Regions from separate parts of the Eubacterium sp. AM05-23 genome, predicted to be linked through region 2. Evidence: a T-box and tRNA genes for the amino acid it is inferred to sense, from the RefSeq annotation. Region 2 holds a T-box; the other holds one or more tRNA genes.
The links. The T-box of region 2 lies ahead of thrS (threonine--tRNA ligase). A T-box ahead of a tRNA ligase gene usually reads a tRNA of that ligase, here a tRNA-Thr.

Region 1 (3,425 bases), on a different contig from region 2:
TCAGCATAGTAACAGCTTCCATAATTTTTTCTTTGTTCATTTGTGTTCCTCCAATATTGAACGCTATAAATTATTAAAAATAAACACAAAAAGCACTGCTCGGTAAAAAGAGCAGTGCTTCCGCAACCTACAATCCCCATCGTAGGGCACAGCGGAAGCGATAAGACACCGCAATGACCTATTTTCGTTTAAAGGCAACTTCCCATCCTTTAACACTTCACGCGTCTTATCTACTCTGTTTATCATTAATTGTGTCTATCTTACCACTATTGCAATAGGTTTTCAATGATAAGATTTAGAAATATAAAAAGAGCTGTTTTTACACAGCTCCTGAAACCTATTTTTTTACAAATTTTGGCAATACCTTCAGTAATCCCACTAAGGCGATTGTGTAAAGTGGTATCAAGAAAATATTGGTGATAATCCGCGCGGGTAAAAGCACGGTTACTGCCTGACCATACAAAATGGTTAAAAACCAGGTGTTCAAAATAATGGAAGTTATCAGTTGGGTCACACTGACGATGAACAGAATATAGTCGCTTCGGTATTCTCCGAGCACCTCGGAACGCCTGACCGTGATGATGGGAAAGATCACAAAGCCGACCATTAAAGCAATAAACAACACTAAAACAAATGGATTCAGTGGTTCACCGGCATAGTAGATTGTGCTGTTTTCAAAGCTGAACAATCCGGTTAATACTAGAACACCAACAGACAACACGATAAAACCAAGGTTAAACCATTCCAGATGCTTGATCTCCTTTTTCCTTAACAGCATCCACAGCAGGCCGGGAATCAACCCTGTCAGGCCGCTGGCAACCGTGAAACCGAGAAAGAATGGACCGCCGGGCTTGATAAAAAAGCACAGCAGATCGGAAATAAAGCCGACGATAAAACCAGCGAGTGGCCCCAATAAAATGCCGGAAAGCATAATTGGGAGAGATGTCAGATTGATTCTGAGGGATGGAAAACCACCCAGAGGAATATACATCTCGAATAAAATTTTCAGCACAATGCTGATGGCAATAAGCAAACCACAATTGACGACCAGTTTCGTACGGGTGGTGCCACGGGATAAAGCATTACTTTTCATGAGAACCTCCTTCAATTTCTGAAAGTAATGCTTCCGCACGCCTACAACTATTGTATCCCGGAGGATAAGACTTGCCTGCATCTGTAGGACAGCCAGGCTCCCTGCGGACAGGGTTGTTGATTTGTACAAGCGGAAGCGACAAGGTACCGCAATGACCTATTTTCGTTTAAAGGCAACTTCCCATCCTTTAACACTTTACGCACCTTGTCTACTCTTTGTATTGATTAGCCCCATCATAGCACAGGTTTATATATTGTGCAATGATTTTTAAGGGTATTATTTAAACACTTACGATGGGGAAAAACGGCTGGTTATGCAGTTTTCAGGCAGGTAGAGAAAAGATTGTTTTTTATGTAAAGGTCTGTTGGGTAAATAAAGAGTATCACAATAAAAAAAGCGGGTCTACCAATTTGGTAAATCCGCCCTGCTTTTTAATGGAGCTGAAGAGGGGAATCGAACCCCTGACCTATTGATTACGAATCAATTGCGCTACCATCTGTGCCACTTCAGCTTAAGATTTCAGCTCTCATATGATAACACAATGGAGCTGTTTTGGCAATCCTTTATTTTCAATATCTGAGCTGCTTTTAAAAAAAAATGAATCCAGCGGCAATGCCTGGGTATATGCTTAAGATATAAAGTGAAAAAATGGAAAAGGGGTTTAAAAAATGAATTACTTACAGTTGCTTGAACACTCAGAAAAGGAAAGAAACGACGCGCTTCTGTCTTTGGATTTGAACCGAATTAAGGTTTATTGTATAAAATTTGGGCTATTTATTCCAGATAATGATAATGTCTTTTGAGAAAGTGTACATAAAGCGGTCTTGCAGATAAGAGACGCAGACGTTGAGCAAAGAGAAAAGTCCAGAAGATGTCTCAGAGAAAACGGCGCTTCACTTGAATGTAGTTTTATGCCTTGAACAAAAGCTGTATCAAGTGAAGGTCGGCTAGACCTCTCAGTTATTGAACAGCGAGATCCATTGAACTAGAATCGAAACATAGTATAGCGAAATGAGTGGAGCAAGTCAAGTGAATAAATCAAAAAATCATTGTTTATAAAACCAGTAAAGTCATAAAAGGATTGAAGTCAATAATTTTAATTCCCTGCAACGTATTTGAGGTGGTTCAGGATAAATATTTCCGGAGAGATTCCCGTCTTTTTATTGATAAAGAGCGGCTAAAGTGGTAAAATAAGTCTATAAATGTATTGAATGATATAGAATGAGGTGGAAAAAGGATGGATGCTTACGCAGCAGAGAAAATTGCGACAAGAAAGTTTATAGAGCATATAGGACAGGAGTTCCTTCGTCAGAATACGAAGAATATGACTTCCAGCTCTGAAACGATAGGAAATATTTTTAAAATCACTTGGAAAATGGATGATGTAAACGCCGATGAGGTTTTGACAACAGGCGACGAAAAGAATGAAACGCAGTTTGTCAGTATAACTGTTGATATGGAAAACGGCGAGGTCCAGGTAGTAGAGGATACAACAACCGAATAAAAAGGTCCCGGTTCGCCGGGATTTTTTCAGGTATAAACAGACAGGAGAAAACGATGCTGAAAAATGACTATTTGATGGAAATGATTGGAGCTATGTGCCGGGCGGTCAGTGAAATAATTTTCAAGCGGTCAAAAAAAGAATATGCAGAGTGCCACTCATTGGCCAATGACCAGTATCAAAGCCTTCTGGGCATGTCGCTTGATATGATTCTCAGTCTGCCATCGGAAACCGTTTTTGATCTGCTTGGAAACTTTGGAGAGGTCGAGCCTAAAAAGGTACTGACTCTTGTGGATCTTCTAAAAGAGGACAGCGAGGTTTTCAGGGCAGAAGCGAACGACGCCACCGCAGACGCCATCCGTGAAAAATGCGAGGATCTTTTAAATCTGCTGGATCGTTACGACCTGGACGATGAGGCTCTGGCTGAGTTGGACAAACGTATGGTGGATTTTGGGATTGACTGATAAAGAAAAGGCTTGTTATTTTAAAGATTTTGGGGTAATATTATTTTAAAGTATTTCAATGGCGAAAGCTTGAGGAAATACTTTTTTTATATTTTGTTTGGAGGAAAACAGAATGGAAAAAAAACCTAAAATAGGGGTACTACCCCTTTATGATACAAAACAGGCAAGCAAATGGAACAGCATCTGGATTTTTCCGGGATATTTAAATGGTATTCTGGAGGCCTCAGGGATGCCCTTTGTGTTGCCGCTTTTAGAGGACGAAGCGGATATCCGCGCGCTTGTAAATGAGTTTGACGGTTTTTTGTTTACTGGCGGACAGGATGTGGATCCAACGCTTTACAATCAGGAAATGACCGAATACTGCAAT
Region 2 (3,425 bases):
TGAAAACAGCTGGATAAATATCGCTGCTAAGCTCCAGCGATAGGGCATCAAGCTTTTTATCAACGGCTTCATCTTTAGATTTTCTTTTTTGTCCCAGCATTTTAAACCCTGCGCCAGCGCAGTTGAGCGCTTCTTTTACAATTGGATTAAAGGCGGGTTTTGAGGGATGTTTTTGCAGAATCAGACTCATTGTTATACAGATCGCCAGGCAGTAAAGGAGTGCTAAAATACGGATCGGAAGATCGGCCAGTGTTCTAGGGCTGATTTGTACAAGGATAAACGCCATACCGGGGATGTAGTAGTTTGTTTTCAAAAACTCATTGGCATCGGCATAGATCAGAAAAAAAATCAGGAAAAATCCTATAGTAATCAATGTAACAAAGTGCATGGAGACCAAAGTTCCTAAAATAGCATAGCCAACCAACCAGATGGAATCGAGCAGCATATTGACAACGGACAGACGGTTTTTAACCATCGTCTGGGTGTATAAAAGAAAAACAAGTGCGATAACTGCGTTGTTTCTTCCAAAGAGCAGAGTAACAGTTCCCATAAGAAATAAACCGAAGACAATGGCTGGTAATGTTTTGGGTAAGGCTTTAAAGAAATTTTTGATGGCTTTTAGAATTGAAATCACTCCTTAAGGTTTTTCTTTTTAGAATACCCCTTTGGAAAAAAATAAAGCAATAAAAAAACGATTCTGTCATTTTTCCAGAACCGTTTTTTTGCTTTAAAAGAAATTCATTATGAATCCCATAATCATACCCAGCAGACCACCAAGCCATATGATGGCATTCAATTCTTTTTTCATGATGCTTAAAATAATTTTTTCCATTTCCAGTACGTCAAATCCATTGATTTGATCTTCTACTAACTGGGGAATATCCAAAGCAGTGAGAGCCTTGGATAAATTATTTTCGACCAGATTGTGATAGGCCTTAAGCAGACTCTCCTTTACCTTTGGCACACTTGAGCCAAAACGCTCATAGAGTTCAGCCATGCTGTAATCCAATATTTCATGACTCTCGCGGTCTACCAGATTGCCAATCATCTCCTCGCCGCGCTCAAAAATCATGTTGTTGACAGTATCTCTGAGTTTTTCACGGATGCCGATCATGGTGTTATCGCTGACCATAAAAGAAAAAGCTGAAAATAACGAATTATTTTTGATTTCATCCATCGCAGCATCGGCAATCATATCGCCGACATCCATCTGGCATACCTTACGAAAAAGCAGCGCGGTTGCTTTTTCAGTGGTTGTATTCGCCAACGCTTCTGTTTTTTCTTCATCGGTATAGTGGATAATAATTTCGCGAATGGTCATTGGGCTGTCTTTGTAGGCTTCAATTTTATAATCGATGTAGCCATTGATTTTAGCATCCATTTCCGGTGACAGGAGTCCGCGGCTCAGAACCTCTTCATTTACAAGTGTAGAGCCAATGACGCCCCCCACAGATTTTGCGATTCGCGTTTTTTCTTTTGGAATGATCCCTGGCGTGAAGGGAAGAGTCCAACCTAAAATTTTGACAGGCTTCAGTGGCCGGAATAACATGCGTATGGCAATCCCGTTAGTGATAAGGCCAATAACGGCGCCGACCAAAGGGCCGATTAAAAAGTGTAGATCCAAAATGATCGCTCCTTTATAGAATGATTGGTTATTATAGTATTATAACGATGGCGCTTATAAATGTCCATCCTCAAGTTTAACTTAAAATCATTTAAATTTACATAAATATTTCAAAAAGGTATTGAATCTTCCGGCGTTTAGGGGTATACTGTGTATAAATTGAACATATAAAGATGATGACTGGGAAGAGTAAGTTAATCGAAGGTTACAGAGAGCAGGCATAGTGCTGAGATTGCCGCAGCCAATCCTTAACTGAAGACCGTCCCACGAGTTGGCTGTCAAATGCAGTACCGGAGCGCTGTCCGTTATCAGCATCAGAGTGGGTATACTATGTATGCCAATTTGGGTGGAACCGCGTGACGAACGTCCCATTGTCTATGACAATGGGACGTTTTTGATATTTCGTTCCATTTTAGAAAAATATTTATTTGATCAATCTAAACTTATCAATTTTATGGAGGTAATCTTATGAACATAACTTTAAAAGACGGTTCTGTTAAACAGTATGAACCTGGAATCACTGTTTATGATGTGGCGAAGGATATCAGTGAGGGTCTGGCGCGCAACACAATGGCCGGTGAATTAAATGGTGAGCTGGTAGATATCCGCAAGCCCATAACGGAAGACAGCACATTAAATTTATTGACCTTTGATTCTGAAGGCGGAAAGCACGCTTTCTGGCATTCCGCATCCCATCTCATGGCTCAGGCAATCAAACGGATATGGCCTGAAGCACAGTTAACCATTGGTCCAGCCATTGACAATGGTTTTTACTATGACATTGACTTAGAGCATACCTTGACACCTGAAGACCTTGAAAAGATCGAAAAGGAAATGAAAAAAATTGTTAAGGAAGCGCCCGAAATTGAGTATTACACCAAATCCAGAGAGGATGCGTTGAAATGGGCAGAGGCAGAGGGTGAGACCTATAAAACCGAGCTGATTAACAATCTCCCAGAGGACGCGGTTATTTCATTTTATGGACAGGGTGAATGGGCTGACCTGTGCGCTGGCCCACACATACGAAACGCATCTCAGATCAAGGCTTTTAAGCTTTTAAGTCTTGCTGGCGCTTACTGGCATGGCGACGCCAATAACAAGATGCTCCAGCGCGTCTATGGGATTGCCTTCCCTAAAAAGTCGGAGCTTGATGCGTATTTACAGCGCTTGGAAGAAGCTAAAAAACGTGACCACCGTAAGCTGGGCAAGGAGTTAGACCTTTTCTCAATGCATGAAGAGGGACCAGGCTTCCCGTTTTTCCATCCTAAGGGAATGGTTCTGCGAAATGAGCTTGAAAATTTCTGGCGTAGTGAGCACGCGAAAAAAGGCTATAAGGAAATCAAGACGCCGATTATGCTGAACGCTGATCTGTGGAGACGTTCAGGCCACTGGGACAACTATAAGGAAAATATGTATTTTACTGAAATAGATGGACAGGAGTTTGCTGTCAAGCCAATGAACTGCCCGGGCGGCATGCTTGTCTACAAAACGAGACAGCACAGCTACCGTGAGCTGCCACTGCGTATGGGTGAGCTGGGACAGGTACACCGCCATGAACTTCACGGTGCGCTCCACGGCCTCATGCGTGTCCGTACCTTTACTCAGGATGACGCGCACATTTTCTTGACAATGGATCAGGTAAAGGATGAAGTCATTGGAATCATCGACCTGGCTAATGAAATCTATGATATTTTTGGCTTTAAATATAAGGTTGAGCTCTCTACTAAACCTGAGAAAGCCATTGGTAATGATGAAGACTGGGAAGTTGCAACGGATGCGCTGCGCGAAGCATTGGAGGCCA

Region 1: it has a tRNA-Thr gene. The T-box ahead of thrS (threonine--tRNA ligase) is inferred to sense a tRNA for this amino acid. The anticodon was not compared.

What each region holds. Positions count from the first base shown of each region.
Region 1 is NZ_QUDF01000003.1:269,662-273,086, forward strand. Features, by position in the region: gene folE (GTP cyclohydrolase I FolE) at 1-40, opposite strand, end outside; THF riboswitch at 148-240, opposite strand; gene DW091_RS05225 (folate family ECF transporter S component) at 338-1,093, opposite strand; THF riboswitch at 1,220-1,311, opposite strand; tRNA gene DW091_RS05230 (tRNA-Thr) at 1,529-1,604, opposite strand; gene DW091_RS05235 (hypothetical protein) at 2,331-2,597, shown strand; gene DW091_RS05240 (hypothetical protein) at 2,651-3,058, shown strand; gene DW091_RS05245 (gamma-glutamyl-gamma-aminobutyrate hydrolase family protein) at 3,171-3,425, shown strand, end outside.
Region 2 is NZ_QUDF01000005.1:185,627-189,051, reverse strand. Features, by position in the region: gene DW091_RS08470 (FUSC family protein) at 1-550, opposite strand, end outside; gene DW091_RS08465 (DUF445 family protein) at 728-1,624, opposite strand; T-box leader at 1,792-1,998, shown strand; gene thrS (threonine--tRNA ligase) at 2,093-3,425, shown strand, end outside.